One region of the Kribbella aluminosa genome, then DNA from elsewhere that is predicted to be linked to it. Evidence: riboswitches for the same ligand, from Rfam matches in the RefSeq annotation. Region 1 holds a riboswitch; the other holds the start of a gene.

Region 1 (7,113 bases):
TCATCTTGTTCCAGCACGTCACACTGTCAATACGGGGTCTATCGAAAACGTCGCCGGACCACCGGCGATCGGGAGGATCACAGCATGCCGTTCTGCAACCAGTGCGGGCACGAGAACTCCGAGGGCAGCCGGTTCTGCTCGCAGTGCGGAGCGATGCTGCCTGGCGCGGACCGCCCGGCGGCAGCACCGGCGCCCCAGCCTGTCCAGCCGGGTGTCACCGACACCGCGATGCTGACCCCGATCGGCGCCGAGCCGGAGCCGGAGCAGACCGGTGAGCCGCTGACCGCCGACGACCAGGCCGCCGTCGGCGCGCTGCCGGCCGGGTCCGCCCTGCTGATCGTCCAGCGCGGGCCGAACGCGGGCAGCCGGTTCCTGCTCGACGTCGACGTGGTCACCGCCGGCCGGCACCCGGACAGCGACATCTTCCTGGACGACGTGACGGTGTCCCGCCGGCACGCCGAGTTCCGCCGCGACCCGCACGGCGTGAAGGTCCGCGACGTCGGCAGCCTGAACGGCACGTACGTGAACCGGGACCGGATCGACGAGGTCCAGCTGAACAACGGGGACGAGGTCCAGATCGGCAAGTACCGGCTGGTGTACTACGCCAGTGGCCAGGCCTGAGCCGTCCGGCGGCAGTAGCGGCATCGGTGCGGTGCTGCAGCTTCTGCAGGCCGAGTTCGCCGACGTCACGATCTCCAAGATCCGCTTCCTGGAGGCCGAGGGGCTGGTGACGCCGGCCCGGACGGCGTCCGGCTACCGGAAGTTCAGTGCCGCGGACGTCGACCGGCTGCGGTACGTGCTGACCGCGCAACGCGACCAGTACCTGCCGCTCAAGGTGATCAAGGAACACCTCGGCGCGATCGACCGCGGCCTGCAGCCGGCCGCGGCGGGTCCACCGGTCGCACCCACGTCGTTGCCGCAGACCCCGGGGCAACCGGTCGCCGACGACTTCGATGCCACCGGCACCGAACTGCGGCTGACCCGGGACGAGCTGCGCACCGCCGCCGGCGTACCGGCCGGGCTGCTCGACGAGCTGGAGGGTCACGGCCTGGTGGTGGCCGTCGGCAACCACTACGGCGGCGACGCGATCGTGATCGCGAAGGTCGCGGCCGAGCTGGCGGCGTACGGCCTGGAGCCGCGGCACCTGCGGGCGTTCCGGACCGCGGCGGACCGCGAGGTCGGCCTGATCGAACAGGTCACCGGCCCGCGCCGTACCGAACAGACCGCCGAGCTGGCTGCGCTTACTGTGCGTCTGCACACTGCGCTGGTCCGTTCCCGCCTGCCCCGTCCGTAGCTCGTCCGTAGCTCGTCCACAGGCCGAACCCGCGGGCCTGCCTGGGGCTTCGGCTCGGAGTAGGCTGGAGTAGTGCGCGAAGTCGATGTGGTCGGAGTCCGGGTGGAGATGCCCTCGAGTCAGCCGATCGTGCTGCTCCGGGAGGTCGGAGGTGAGCGGTACCTGCCGATCTGGATCGGCGCGGCCGAGGCGAGTGCGATCGCTTTCGCCCAGCAGGGCATGGAGCCGCCCCGGCCACTGACCCACGACCTGTTCGCGGAGACCATCCGGGTCCTCGGGCACACCCTCAGCCAGGTCCGGATCGTGAACCTGACCGACGGGATCTTCGAGGCGATTCTCGTGTTCGACGACCAGACCGAGATCTCGGCGCGGCCGTCGGACTCGATCGCGATCGCGCTGCGGACCGGTACGCCGGTGTTCTGCACCGAGGAGATCCTCGCGGAGGCCGGCATCCCGGTTCCGGAGAGTGAGGCGAACGGCACCGACGAGGTGCAGGAGGAAGAGGAGGTCGAGCGGTTCCGGGAGTTCCTGGATCAGGTCACCCCGGAGGACTTCGACAAGAGCTGAGCGCCCGCTCCGCCGGACAAGAGACACTAGGTAACGATTCGTACGGCGGTCGCGACACGCTCCCGGCTCGGTGCGGTTGTCGTTGACCCGGTTCGGGCGGCGGCTTACCGTGAAGGAGTCGTGGGGTGCTGTCACTCCACGGAGATGGCTCGTTCCAGTCGGTATCCAGGGAGGCTCAGGCGTGACACGCACCGGGGACACGGATCTGACGCAGTCGGCTTCCGACGCGCACGCCGCGGCAGCTGAGACTGCCGGCGTCCAGGGTCTGCTGTTCGACGACGACCTGCGGCCGATGCCGGAGGACGTCGGGTTCCGGGGTCCGACGGCCTGCGCCGCGGCCGGGATCACCTACCGGCAGCTCGACTACTGGGCCCGGACCGGGCTGGTCTCTCCGTCGGTCCGCCCGGCGACCGGCTCCGGGACGCAACGGCTGTACGGGTTCCGCGACGTCCTGTTGCTGAAAGTGATCAAGCGGCTGCTGGACGCCGGGATCTCGCTGCAGCAGATCCGGACCGCGATCGCGCATCTGAGCAAGCGCGGCTTCGACGACCTGACCCAGATCACGCTGATGAGCGACGGCGCGTCGGTGTACATGTGCAGCTCGCCCGACGAGGTCATCGACCTACTGGCCGGCGGCCAGGGCGTGTTCGGGATCGCGCTCGGCGGCGTCTGGCGGGAAGTCGAGGGCTCGCTGTCCGAGCTGCCGACCGAGCGCGCCGACGGCCACGACGACGAGGGCTCCGGCGGCCACGCGGGCGACGAGCTCGCCGCCCGGCGCCGCGCCCGCATGACCGGCTGACATAGTTCTTCTCTGTGCGCCCACTCACTGCTGATTCGCTCCGCGGTGTGTGGGCGACTTTGTTGTTACCGCTGAACGCCGACGACTCGATCTCGTTCGACCGCCTCGAGTCTCAGGCTCAGGCTTTGGGTGAGACCTCCGTCGCCGGCTTGTACGCCCATGGGACGGCCGGGGAGTTCCAGACGCTGACCGAGGGCGAGTACGACCGGATCAACCACATCCTCGCCGCCGCCGGAAAACCGTTCCAGATCGGAGCGAGCCATCCGTCGGCCCAGGTCCAACTGTCGCGGGTGGAGCGGGCCGCGGAACTCGCGCCCGGAGCGATCCAGGTGATAGCCCCGGACTGGTTGCCGCTGAACCCCACCGAGCTGCTGGACTTCCTGCGGCGTATCGCCGAGGCGGCGGGGGACGTGCCGCTCGTGTTGTACAACCCGCCGCATGCGAAGACGGCTGTCACGACACAGCAGCTGTGCCAGTTGGCCGAGGCTGTGCCGAGTCTCATCGGGTTGAAGACGGCCGGTGGTGACAAGGCGTGGTTCGACGAGGCGACGCGGTCGGGGCTGGCGATCTTCGTGCCGGGGCACTTCCTGGCGAGTATGTCGTTACTCGGCGCACACGGCAGCTACTCGAACGTGGCAGCGCTCTCCCCGAACGGTGCGGTCGCCACCGCGCAGGATCTCGACGTCGAGCGGCGGATCGCCGAGTTCTTCGCGGCCCACGTCGTACCGCTGCAGCAGGCCGGGCTGTCGAACCCGGCGCTGGACAAGTTCCTGGCCGCGGTCGGCGGCTCGGCGGTCGGTGGCTGGGCGGTCGGTGGCTGGGCGGACGCCGGTACGCGCGTCCGCTGGCCGATGCAGGCGGCGACCGACGAGCAGGTGGCGGCGGCGCGGCCGGTCGCCCGGAGGCTGCTGCCCGAACTGTTCTGAACTGTTCCCGGATTCCTGGTAGCCTCGACTCAGCCGTTCACAGCACTCGGGAGAGACCCGCGTCAGCGGGCGCCGAAGGGGCAATTCCTCCCCGGAACCTCTCAGGCCCACGGACCGAGTGTCACAGGCGACTCTGAAGCGCACGTTGCTGAAATCGGCACGGCGTGACAGAGGGGGAGGCCACCGGCAGCGACATCAGCATCGGAGCCTCTAGTGAACGACACCCCTCGACTTTCGGCGACGTTCGCCGACCGGCACATCGGTCCGCGTCCGGACGAGATCACCCGGATGGTCAACCTCCTCGGGTACGACGACGTCGACGCGCTCGTGGACGCCGCCGTCCCGGCGTCGATCCGCTCGACCGAGGCGATGCGGCTGCCGGAGCCCGCGTCCGAGGTGGACGCGCTGACCGAGCTCCGCCAGCTGGCCGGCCGGAACACGATCGCCACCTCGATGATCGGCCAGGGGTACTACGGCACGTTCACGCCGTCGGTGATCGTCCGCCGCCTGGTCGAGAACCCGGCCTGGTACACCGCCTACACGCCGTACCAGCCGGAGATCTCCCAGGGCCGGCTCGAAGCCCTGCTGAACTTCCAGACCGTGGTCTCCGACCTGACCGGGCTGCCGACCGCGAACGCGTCGCTGCTCGACGAGGGCACCGCGGCCGCCGAGGCGATGACGCTCGCCCACCGCTCCAACAAGAAGAGTGCCTCCGACCGGTTCCTGGTAGACGCCGACACCTTCGCCCAGACGATCGCCGTGGTGAAGACCCGGGCCGAGGCGCTCGGGATCGAGGTCGTCGTCGCGGACACCACCGACGGCCTGCCCGAGGGCGACTTCTTCGGCTTCCTGGTGCAGTATCCGGGCTCGAACGGTCTGGTCCGCGACCTGAAGCCGCTCGTCGAGTCCGCGCACGAGCGCGGCACCCTGGTCGCCGTCGCCTCCGACCTGCTCGCGCTGACGGTGCTGGAGGCGCCGGGTGAGGCCGGCGCCGACATCGTCATCGGTTCCTCGCAGCGCTTCGGCGTACCGCTGTTCTACGGCGGCCCGCACGCCGGCTTCATGTCCGTACGGTCCGGTCTCGAGCGGTCGCTGCCCGGTCGCCTGGTCGGCGTGTCCGTCGATGCCGACGGCTCCCCGGCGTACCGGCTGGCGCTGCAGACGCGGGAGCAGCACATCCGCCGCGAGAAGGCGACGTCGAACATCTGTACCGCGCAGGTCCTGCTCGCGGTCGTCGCGTCGATGTACGCCGTCTACCACGGGCCGGAGGGGCTGCGCGCGATCGCCGAGCGGGTCCACGACTACGCCGGCAAACTCGCCGCCTCGCTGCGCACCGCCGGGGTCGAGGTCGTGCACGACGAGTTCTTCGACACCGTGCTCGCCCGCGTGCCCGGTCAGGCCGCCGATGTGGTGGACGCCGCCCGGCAGAACGGGATCTGGCTGCGGCTCGTCGACGCGGACCACGTCGGCATCTCCTGCGACGAGAAGACCGACGTCGCCACGCTCACCCGGGTCTGCCAGTCCTTCGGTGTGCAGTACGACGACACGCTCGGCGCGGCCGCGATCGCGGTGCCGCGGACGACGGAGTACCTGACGCATCCGGTCTTCAACACGCACCGGTCCGAGACGGCGATGCTGCGGTACCTGCGCAAGCTGTCCGACTACGACTACGCGCTGGACCGCGGGATGATCCCGCTCGGGTCCTGCACGATGAAGCTCAACGCGACCACCGAGATGGAGCCGGTCACCTGGCCGGAGTTCGCGGACCTGCACCCGTTCGCGCCGGTCGAGGACGCGGCCGGGTACGTGACGCTGATCGGGCAGCTGGAGCGCTGGCTGGCCGAGGTGACCGGGTACGCGAAGGTCTCGATCCAGCCGAACGCGGGCTCGCAGGGTGAGCTGGCCGGTCTGCTCGCGATCCGCGGGTACCACCGCGCTCAGGGCGACCTGGAACGCAACGTGTGCCTGATCCCGGCGTCGGCGCACGGCACCAACGCCGCGTCCGCGGTGATGGCCGGGATGAAGGTCGTCGTTGTCAAGGGCAACGACGACGGCACGATCAACCTCGACGACCTGCGCGCGAAGGCCGCCGAGCACGCTTCGCGGCTTGCGGCGATCATGATCACGTACCCGTCGACGCACGGCGTGTACGAGGAGAGCGTGCGCGAGGTCTGCCAGGTCGTCCACGACCACGGCGGCCAGGTGTACGTCGACGGCGCGAACCTGAACGCCCTGCTCGGGCTCGCGAAGCCGGGGGAGTTCGGCGGCGACGTCAGCCACCTGAACCTGCACAAGACGTTCTGCATCCCGCACGGCGGCGGCGGTCCGGGCGTCGGCCCGGTCGCGGTCGCGGCGCACCTGGCGCCGTACCTGCCGAACCACCCGCTGCTCGACCAGGCCGGCCCGGAGTCCGGCGTCGGCCCGATCAGCGCGGCGCCGTTCGGCTCCGCGGGCGTGCTCGCGATCTCGTGGGCGTACATCCGGATGATGGGCGCTTCCGGTCTGACCAACGCGACCAAGGCCGCCGTACTGACCGCGAACTACGTGGCCAAGCGGCTCGAGGGCGCGTTCCCGGTGCTCTACACCGGAGAGAACGGCCTGGTCGCGCACGAGTGCATCCTGGACCTGCGCCCGATGACCAAGGAGACCGGCATCACCGTCGACGACGTCGCGAAGCGGCTGATCGACTACGGTTTCCACGCACCGACGATGTCGTTCCCGGTGGCCGGCACGCTGATGGTGGAGCCGACGGAATCCGAAGATCTGGGGGAACTCGACCGTTTCTGCGACGCGATGATCGCGATCCGCCACGAGATCGACCGGGTCGTCGCCGGCGAGTGGCCCGCGACCGACAACCCGCTGGTGAACGCCCCGCACACCGCCGAGTCGGTGATCAACGACAAGTGGGACCACGCCTACACGCGCGAGGAGGCCGCGTTCCCGCGCTCGGTGGACCGCACCTCGAAGTACTGGCCACCGGTCCGCCGCATCGACGGCGCCTACGGCGACCGCAACCTGATCTGCTCCTGCCCATCCCCGGAGGCCTTCGAGTAAAGGCAAGCGGGAAGTGGTTTGTCCAGTAAGGCAGCCGGACTCCCGCGGCCGGTCCGGACACCTGTGGTTGAGCCGTCTCGCCGCGCAGATCCGGTAGGCCGATCGCGAGGCCTGACCGTGCCGACGGGGACGTCCAGCGCGACGGCGGCCGCCTGCTGGTCGGGGCCGGACCAGTCCACGTTCCTGCCGCCCCGGGCATCTTTGAGAACCCACCAACCGCTTTTCGCGACGCGATACGGCTGGTGGGTTCTCAAAGCGTAAAGCTCCCCAAACTGGGTTGGGGAGGCCTACAACACTCCCGGACCACCGCGATTGCCTCACTGGGGTACCGCCTCCAGCGAACTGATGGCCCGACCTCGGAAGCAGGACACTAATATGTCTGGAACTTGTCCACCTGCTGCTCTGGAGGCCGTCGAGTGACTTCCGTACGTCCTGATACTGCTGCTGCTCTGTTCGCCGAGGTCGCGGCGGCG
Region 2 (7,113 bases), on a different contig from region 1:
GGTCAGCCCGGCCTCGGAAGCGAGCCGCAGCCACTCCGAGCCCGGCAGGCCGAGCACCGGAAGCGTCTTGTCGTACTCCGCGACCGCGGCGACCACGGCACCCGCCTGCCCCACGTGATGGCCGATCGTGTTGTACAGCGCCCCGTGCGGCTTCACGTACCGGACCCGGTCGCCCGCGATCCGCGCGAACGCGTCCAGCGCGCCGAGCTGGTAGACGACCTCGTCGCGCAGCGCGTCCGGCTCGATGTCGACGTACCGCCGCCCGAATCCGGCCTTGTCGGCGTACCCGACGTGCGCGCCGATCGCGACGCCGCGCTCGACCGCCTCGGCCGTCACCCGGCGCATGATCGACGGGTCACCGGCGTGGAAGCCGCAGGCGATGTTCGCACTCGTCACGACGTCGAGCAGTGCCGAGTCGTCACCCATCGACCAGGAACCGAAGCCCTCACCCAGGTCCGCGTTGAGGTCCATGAGCCCGAGCGTAGAGATTGTTGAACAATCCTGCAAGAGCCTTGTTCCACTTTTACCGGCCACCTGGGATGATGCAGAGATGACTGAGACCGGCCGCCAGACGTGGCTGCGGACCGTCGCCGCCGACGTCGCGCGGCTGGACCGGAGCAGCTCGGCGGAGCGCGCTGCCGACATCCTGCGCCGCAGTATCACCGAGGGCGCATTGCCGCCCGGCGCGCAGCTGTCCGAGGTCGAGCTGACCGAGGTCCTGGAGGTGAGCCGGAACACGCTCCGCGAGGCGTTCCGGCTGCTCACCCATGAAGGACTGCTGATCTACAAGCTGCACCGCGGCGTGTTCGTCCCGGAGCTCGACGAGCAGGACGTCATCGACCTGTACCGGCTGCGCCGCGTCCTCGAGGTGGACGTCGTCCGCGGGCTGTCCGGGCGTGACCCGGAGCTGCCCGCGAGCCGGCTGGAGCCGCTGCACGACGACGTCGAGGTGGCCAAGGCGGCCGCCCGCGCGGACCGCTGGCCGGCCGTCGGTACGGCGAACATGCGCTTCCACCAGCACCTGATCGGCCTGGCCGACAGCTCGCGGATGGACGCGATGACCGGCCGGCTGCTCGCCGAACTGCGGCTGCTGTTCCACGTCATCGCGGCTCCCCGTGAGCTGCACGAGCCGTACATCGCGCGGAACCGCGGCCTGCTCGAACTGCTCGAGGCCCGCAAGTACGACGAGGCCGCGGCGGACCTGCATCAGTACCTGCTCGACTCCGAAGAAGGCATCCTGGCCGCCTTCCGGGATAAGGGCTTGCAAACCGCGCCGGGAACCTGAGTTGATGAGCAGAAACGTCAGCAGCAAAGGGGAGCACAGGTCATGACCGATGACGACCGGATCGACCAGACGCCGAAGTCCTACCGGCCGATCGACGCCAAGGGATTCCGGGAGTTCGTCTCTCGCGGCTGGGGGCCGGTCGACCGGTCGGTGGCGGTGCCGGAGGGGCTTGCCGAGGCTGCCGCGGCGCACCGGCGGAAGCTTGCCGCCGCGCTGCCGGGCCGCCGGATCGCGCTCGGCGCGGGCCGGGCGCCGGTCCGGTCGAACGACACCGACTACCAGTTCCGCGCGGACAGCGACTTCGTCTGGCTGACCGGCTGCCAGGCCGAGGGCGCCGTCCTCGTCATCTCCGGCGACGGCGACGCGACGCTCTACCTGCGCGAGACCGCCGGCCCGGGCGAGGCGGACTTCTTCGCGAACGCGCGCGACGGTGAGCTGTGGATCGGCCCGGTGCCGGGCCTGAAGGACTGGTCGGACGCGCTGCAGATCGCCTGCCGCCCGATCGACGAACTGCCGGCCGCGGTCCGCGGCGCGGTGCCGTTCATGCTGTCGGTGCCGGGTGTCGAGCCGATGCTGGACGCCCTGGTCCGGACCTCGCCGACCGACGGCAACGCGCTGCGGCAGAGCATCGCCGAGCTGCGCCGGATCAAGGACGACTGGGAGCTCGACCAGCTCCGCGAGGCGGTCGCGGCCAGCGTGCTCGCGTTCGGCGACGTCGCGAGCGAGCTGCCGGAGGCGATCCGGGGCGGCGGCGAGCGCTGGCTGCAGGGCACCTTCGACCGGCGGGCGCGGACCGCGGGCAACGGTGTCGGCTACGCGTCGATCGTTGCTGCTGGCAACCATGCGCCGGTGCTGCACTGGGTCCGCAACGACGGCCCGGTGAACGAGGGCGACGTGATCCTGCTGGACGCCGGCGTCGAGACCCGCACGCTCTACACCGCCGATGTGACCCGGACGTTCCCGGCCACCGGCGAGTACACCGCGGCGCAGCGGCAGGTGCACGACCTGGTCCACAAGGCCCAGCTCGCGTCGCTGGACGCCGTCAAGGTCGGGGCGCCGTACCGCGCCTTCCAGCACGAGGCGTTGCGCGTGCTGGCCGAGGGCCTGCGGGACTGGGGTCTGCTGGACGCGTCGATCGACGAGCTGCTCGGCCCGGACGGGCAGCAGCACCGCCGGTACATCGTCTGTGGCACCGGCCACTACATCGGCCTCGACGTACATGACTGCGACGCGTCCCGGCCGGAGGCGTACTTCGCCGGCACGATCGAGGCCGGGATGGCGCTTGCGGTCGAGCCGGGCCTGTACTTCCACCCGAACGACGAGACCGTGCCGCCGGAGCTGCGCGGGATCGGGATCCGGATCGAGGACAACGTGGTGGTGCACGAGGCCCGGCTCGAGATCCTCACCGAGGACCTGCCGATCACCACCGACGGGCTGGAGCAGTGGACCCGCTCGCACCTCGGGAGGTAATCAAGATTACCGATCACGAACGGTAACGTTCGCCGCCGCTCGACGATGTAGAGGGCGGGGAGGGCTGAACTCGGCCCGGCGCGTGGCAGTGGGGGGGCCGCGGTCCACGCGCCCGGCCGAGTCGGCCTCGACCGGGCCAGGGGGACCCGGCGGCCCCGACGTACGGGGAGTTACGACCATGAACCTACGAGTGCGCGTGGTGCACTGCGGAAGCCGGCGCTGGTACGCCGACATCGACGACGCCGACGATCCGCAACCGGACGATCCGTTCTGGTTCGTCGACAACTGCCGGACCCAGCCGCAGGCACTGGAGACCGCCTGCTCCGAGCTCAGGCTGATGTCGGGCCGGCTGGTGCGAGGCGATCGGCTCGACCGGGTGCTCGAAGTGACCGGCGTCCCGGTCTGACCGGCCACCCGGCCGGTGGTACGGCGGCGCAGGCGCTGCCGCGCTCCAGCACGTCCCGCGCGATCAGGTAGTCGTCGATCGCGGTCTGCATGCACGGGCTCTTGGCCCACTGCGGGCTCGCACCCCGAACATGGCTTGAGGGGGTTGTTAGGGTCGGCGGTGATGAGTACCAAACATGCACAGTGGTTCCGGGTGGTGGCGATCGCCGAGGCGATCTCGTGGACCGGGTTGCTGATCGGAATGCTGTTCAAGTACGTGCTGTCCGACAACGAGCTCGGGGTGAGGATCTTCGGCCCGATCCACGGCGGCGTCTTCGTCGCGTACGTCGTCACCGTGCTCGCTGTTCGCGGCCCACTGCGCTGGTCCTGGCCGGTCACACTGGCGGCGCTGGCGGCCAGTGTTCCGCCGCTGTTCACCTGGTTCTTCGAGATCTGGGCGGTCCGCACGGGCCGGATTGACGGCGCCGGGCAGACCGCCGTACCGTCCACAGCGTCAGCAAATTCAACAGCTGCATGAACCCGTGCGGGAGAGACCCGGCCAGAGCTGATTTCTGGTACCGGGCGCCGTAGGAGCAACTCTCCCCAAGAATCTCTCAGGCACCTTCACCGCGCGGGCGAGGCACCTCTGGAGAACGTCGGGTTCAACAGAGCGGGGAGGACACCAAACGGTCAACGGCGACCGGAAGGAACCTCCGCACGATGGCGATCAGTGTCTTCGATCTGTTCAGTATCGGGATCGGCCCGTCGAGCTCCCACACCGTGGGACCGATGCGCGCCGCCCGCACCTTCGCGCTCGGCCTCGCCGACGACGGCCTGCTGGCCGCGACGACGACTGTCGAGGCCCAGCTGTTCGGATCGCTCGGGGCCACCGGCCACGGGCACGGCAGCAACAAGGCGGTCGTCCTCGGGCTCGAGGGCGAGGACCCCGAGTCGATCGTGACGCACTCCGTCGACGCCCGGGTCGAGACGATCCGCGAGCGTGGCCGGCTGCTGCTCGCGGGCGTCCGGGAGATCGCGTTCGACGAGCGCCACGACCTCGTGATGCACCGTCGCAAGACGCTCCCGTACCACCCGAACGGGATGATCTTCGTCGCCCGTGACGACCAGGGCGCAGTACTGCGGGAACGCACGTACTACTCGGTCGGCGGCGGCTTCGTGGTCGACGAGAACGCCGCCGCGGGCGACCGGATCGTCCTCGACACCACCCCGCTGAAGTACCCGTTCAGCACCGGCGCCGAGCTGCTCGACCGGTGCCGGGAGTCGCAGTTGCCGGTCAGCGAGGTGATGCTCGCGAACGAGCTGGCCTGGCGGACCGAGGACGAGATCCGCGACGGCCTGCTGCGGATCTGGCAGGTGATGCAGGACTGCGTCCGCGAGGGCTGCGAGACCGAGGGCATCCTGCCCGGCGGCCTGAAGGTGCCGCGCCGCGCGCACTCCCTGCACCGGAAGCTCAGCCAGGACCCGTGGTCGGTCGACCCGCTCAAGGTGATGGACTGGGTGAACCTGTTCGCGCTCGCGGTCAACGAGCAGAACGCGTCCGGCGGCCGGATCGTCACCGCGCCGACGAACGGTGCCGCGGGCATCATTCCCGCCGTACTGCACTACTACCGGCGGTTCGTGCCGGGGGCAACCGAGGACGGCGCGGTCCGGTTCCTGCTGACGGCTGGTGCGATCGGCGTGCTCTACAAGGAGAACGCGTCGATCTCCGGCGCCGAGGTCGGCTGCCAGGGCGAGGTCGGGTCCGCCTGCTCGATGGCCGCGGCCGGTCTCTGCGAGGTTCTCGGCGGTACGCCGCAACAGGTCGAGAACGCCGCCGAGATTGGGATGGAGCACAACCTCGGCCTGACCTGCGACCCGGTCGGCGGGCTGGTGCAGATCCCGTGCATCGAGCGGAACGCGATGGCGTCGGTGAAGGCGATCAACGCGGCCCGGATGGCGATGCACGGCGACGGCGTCCACGTGGTCACGCTCGACAAGGTGATCAAGACGATGCGCGAGACCGGCCGGGACATGAAGGTCAAGTACAAGGAGACCTCCCGCGGCGGCCTCGCCGTCAACGTCATCGAGTGCTGATGCCGTGCACGTAGCACCCACACGACTGCCTAGGGATTGGCAGTACCAGGCTGCGCCGCACCGCGCGCGGAATACTGGAGTGCATGGGTGAGCTCGGGAGGACGTTGCATGCCTGGCGGGACCGGGTGACGCCGGCGGACGTCGGGTTGCCGACCGGCGGGAACCGGCGTGCGCCCGGTCTCCGGCGTGAGGAGCTGGCGCTGCTCGCCGGGCTGTCGGTCGACTACGTCGTACGACTGGAGCAGGGTCGCTCGGACTCCCCGTCCGTCCAGGTGCTGACCGCGCTGGCCCGGGCGCTCCGGCTGTCCGATGCCGAGCGCAACCACCTGTTCGTACTGGCCGGCGAGGTGGAGCCGTCGCCCGGGCGGATCTCGACGTACATCCCGCCAGGGGTGCAGCGGATCGTGGACCAGCTGGACGGCGCACCGCTGTGCGTGTGCGACGCGGGCTGGACGATGATCACCTGGAACCCGTTGTTCGCCGCGCTCGCCGGTGACCCGTCGCCGTGGCACGGGCGGCAGCGGAACATCATCTACCGGCATTTCCGGTCGCCGGGGGACCGGTTCGAGCAGACGCCCGAGCAGCAGCGGGACTTCCGGATCGCGATGGTCACGGACCTGCGCACGGCACTGGCCCGGTATCCGCACGACGCGGACCTGCGGGCGCTGATCGAGGAGCTGCGGGCCGCGCCGGACTTCGCGGTGCTGTGGGATCAGCCGGTCGTCGGGTTCCACCGGTCCGAGCGGAAGGCCGTCCGGCATCCGGAGGTGGGCACGTTCGCCATCGACTGCGATGTGCTCGCCGTCCCGGGCAGCGATCTGCGGATCGTCGTCTACACCGCGGCGCCGAACAGCGAGGCCGCCGAGAAGCTCCGGTTGTTGTCGGTGATCGGCCTGCAGGAGCTGGCCCGCTGACGCACCGCATTGCTACGGTCGCGTAACCGGTACCGGAATTCCCGGAAGGTTTCTCTTTGGCGTGGAATTTCTTCAAAGGGCTGTTTCAAACGACTCGTCAGCCGATACTCTGCGGGACTTGTGAACGCGATGTCTGCCACGGCGACCCGCCGCCCGCTCTGGCAGCACCCGCGGCGTCGTCAGGTCGCCGCCGGCATCGGCGTCCTGCTGCTCGCGTACGTCGTGCTGTTCTTCGTCGCGCTGCTCGGCGGCCCGCGGATCGGTGCGCCGTTCCTGCCGCTCCCCGGCGGCGGCCCGGACCCGGCCACGCCGGTCGCCGGCCTGCAGCCCGGTCAGCCGACCGAGAGCGTCACGGTCCCGCACCAGCCCACGTCGACCCCGACGATCACCCCGGCGCCCACCTCCACCGCCGTACCGACGCCGTTGCTCACCGCAACCAACCCGCCCGGGGTCGTGCCTTCGGCCGGCAGCACGCTTACGCCGTATCCGACCCGCCCGGGGGAGACCCCGACCCCGCAGATCGTCGACTCCACCGCCCCCACACATCCGCCGGTCACCGAGCGCCCACCGACGGCCCCGACCACAGCCTCCCCGACCACGCGGCCGACCGTCCCCCCGACCACGGACCCGACCACGGACCCGACCACGGACCCGACGACGACCCCGACGGCCACTCCCACCACCCCGCCGACCACCCCGAACGATCCCAACCCACCCGACACCCTCGGCGGCTTCCTCGGCCGCCTGCTGCACAAGCTCGGGCTGTGAAGTGTGTACGTGGGTTAGTGTTGGTACATGTCGATGAAGCGCACGAACGTGTACGCCGATCCCGAGGATCTGGCGCTGATCAAGGACGCTTCGCGGCGGCGTGGGATTCCGGAGGCCGAGATTATTCGCGAGGGTATCCACCTGGCCGCGATGGCGAACCGGGTGTGGGACGAGCCGCTCGACTGGCCGACCTTCGAC

The links. A riboswitch is a leader RNA that binds a small molecule or an ion and turns the genes downstream of it on or off. The one in region 1 is predicted to bind glycine.
Region 2: another riboswitch for glycine. It lies ahead of JOF29_RS01480 (L-serine ammonia-lyase); the one in region 1 lies ahead of gcvP (aminomethyl-transferring glycine dehydrogenase).

What each region holds. Positions count from the first base shown of each region.
Region 1 covers NZ_JAGINT010000002.1:4,255,907-4,263,019, forward strand. Annotated here, with positions in the region: gene JOF29_RS41320 (zinc-ribbon and FHA domain-containing protein) at 85-621, shown strand; gene ftsR (transcriptional regulator FtsR) at 608-1,294, shown strand; gene JOF29_RS41330 (bifunctional nuclease family protein) at 1,367-1,861, shown strand; gene JOF29_RS41335 (MerR family transcriptional regulator) at 2,043-2,660, shown strand; gene JOF29_RS41340 (dihydrodipicolinate synthase family protein) at 2,708-3,586, shown strand; glycine riboswitch at 3,624-3,713, shown strand; gene gcvP (aminomethyl-transferring glycine dehydrogenase) at 3,800-6,640, shown strand; gene JOF29_RS41350 (serine hydrolase domain-containing protein) at 7,057-7,113, shown strand, end outside.
Region 2 covers NZ_JAGINT010000001.1:279,771-286,883, forward strand. Annotated here, with positions in the region: gene JOF29_RS01455 (LamB/YcsF family protein) at 1-471, opposite strand, end outside; gene JOF29_RS01460 (GntR family transcriptional regulator) at 551-1,285, shown strand; gene JOF29_RS01465 (aminopeptidase P family protein) at 1,328-2,755, shown strand; gene JOF29_RS01470 (hypothetical protein) at 2,934-3,161, shown strand; gene JOF29_RS01475 (DUF3817 domain-containing protein) at 3,324-3,677, shown strand; glycine riboswitch at 3,675-3,779, shown strand; gene JOF29_RS01480 (L-serine ammonia-lyase) at 3,860-5,233, shown strand; gene JOF29_RS01485 (helix-turn-helix transcriptional regulator) at 5,317-6,147, shown strand; gene JOF29_RS01490 (hypothetical protein) at 6,277-6,915, shown strand; gene JOF29_RS01495 (ribbon-helix-helix domain-containing protein) at 6,943-7,113, shown strand, end outside.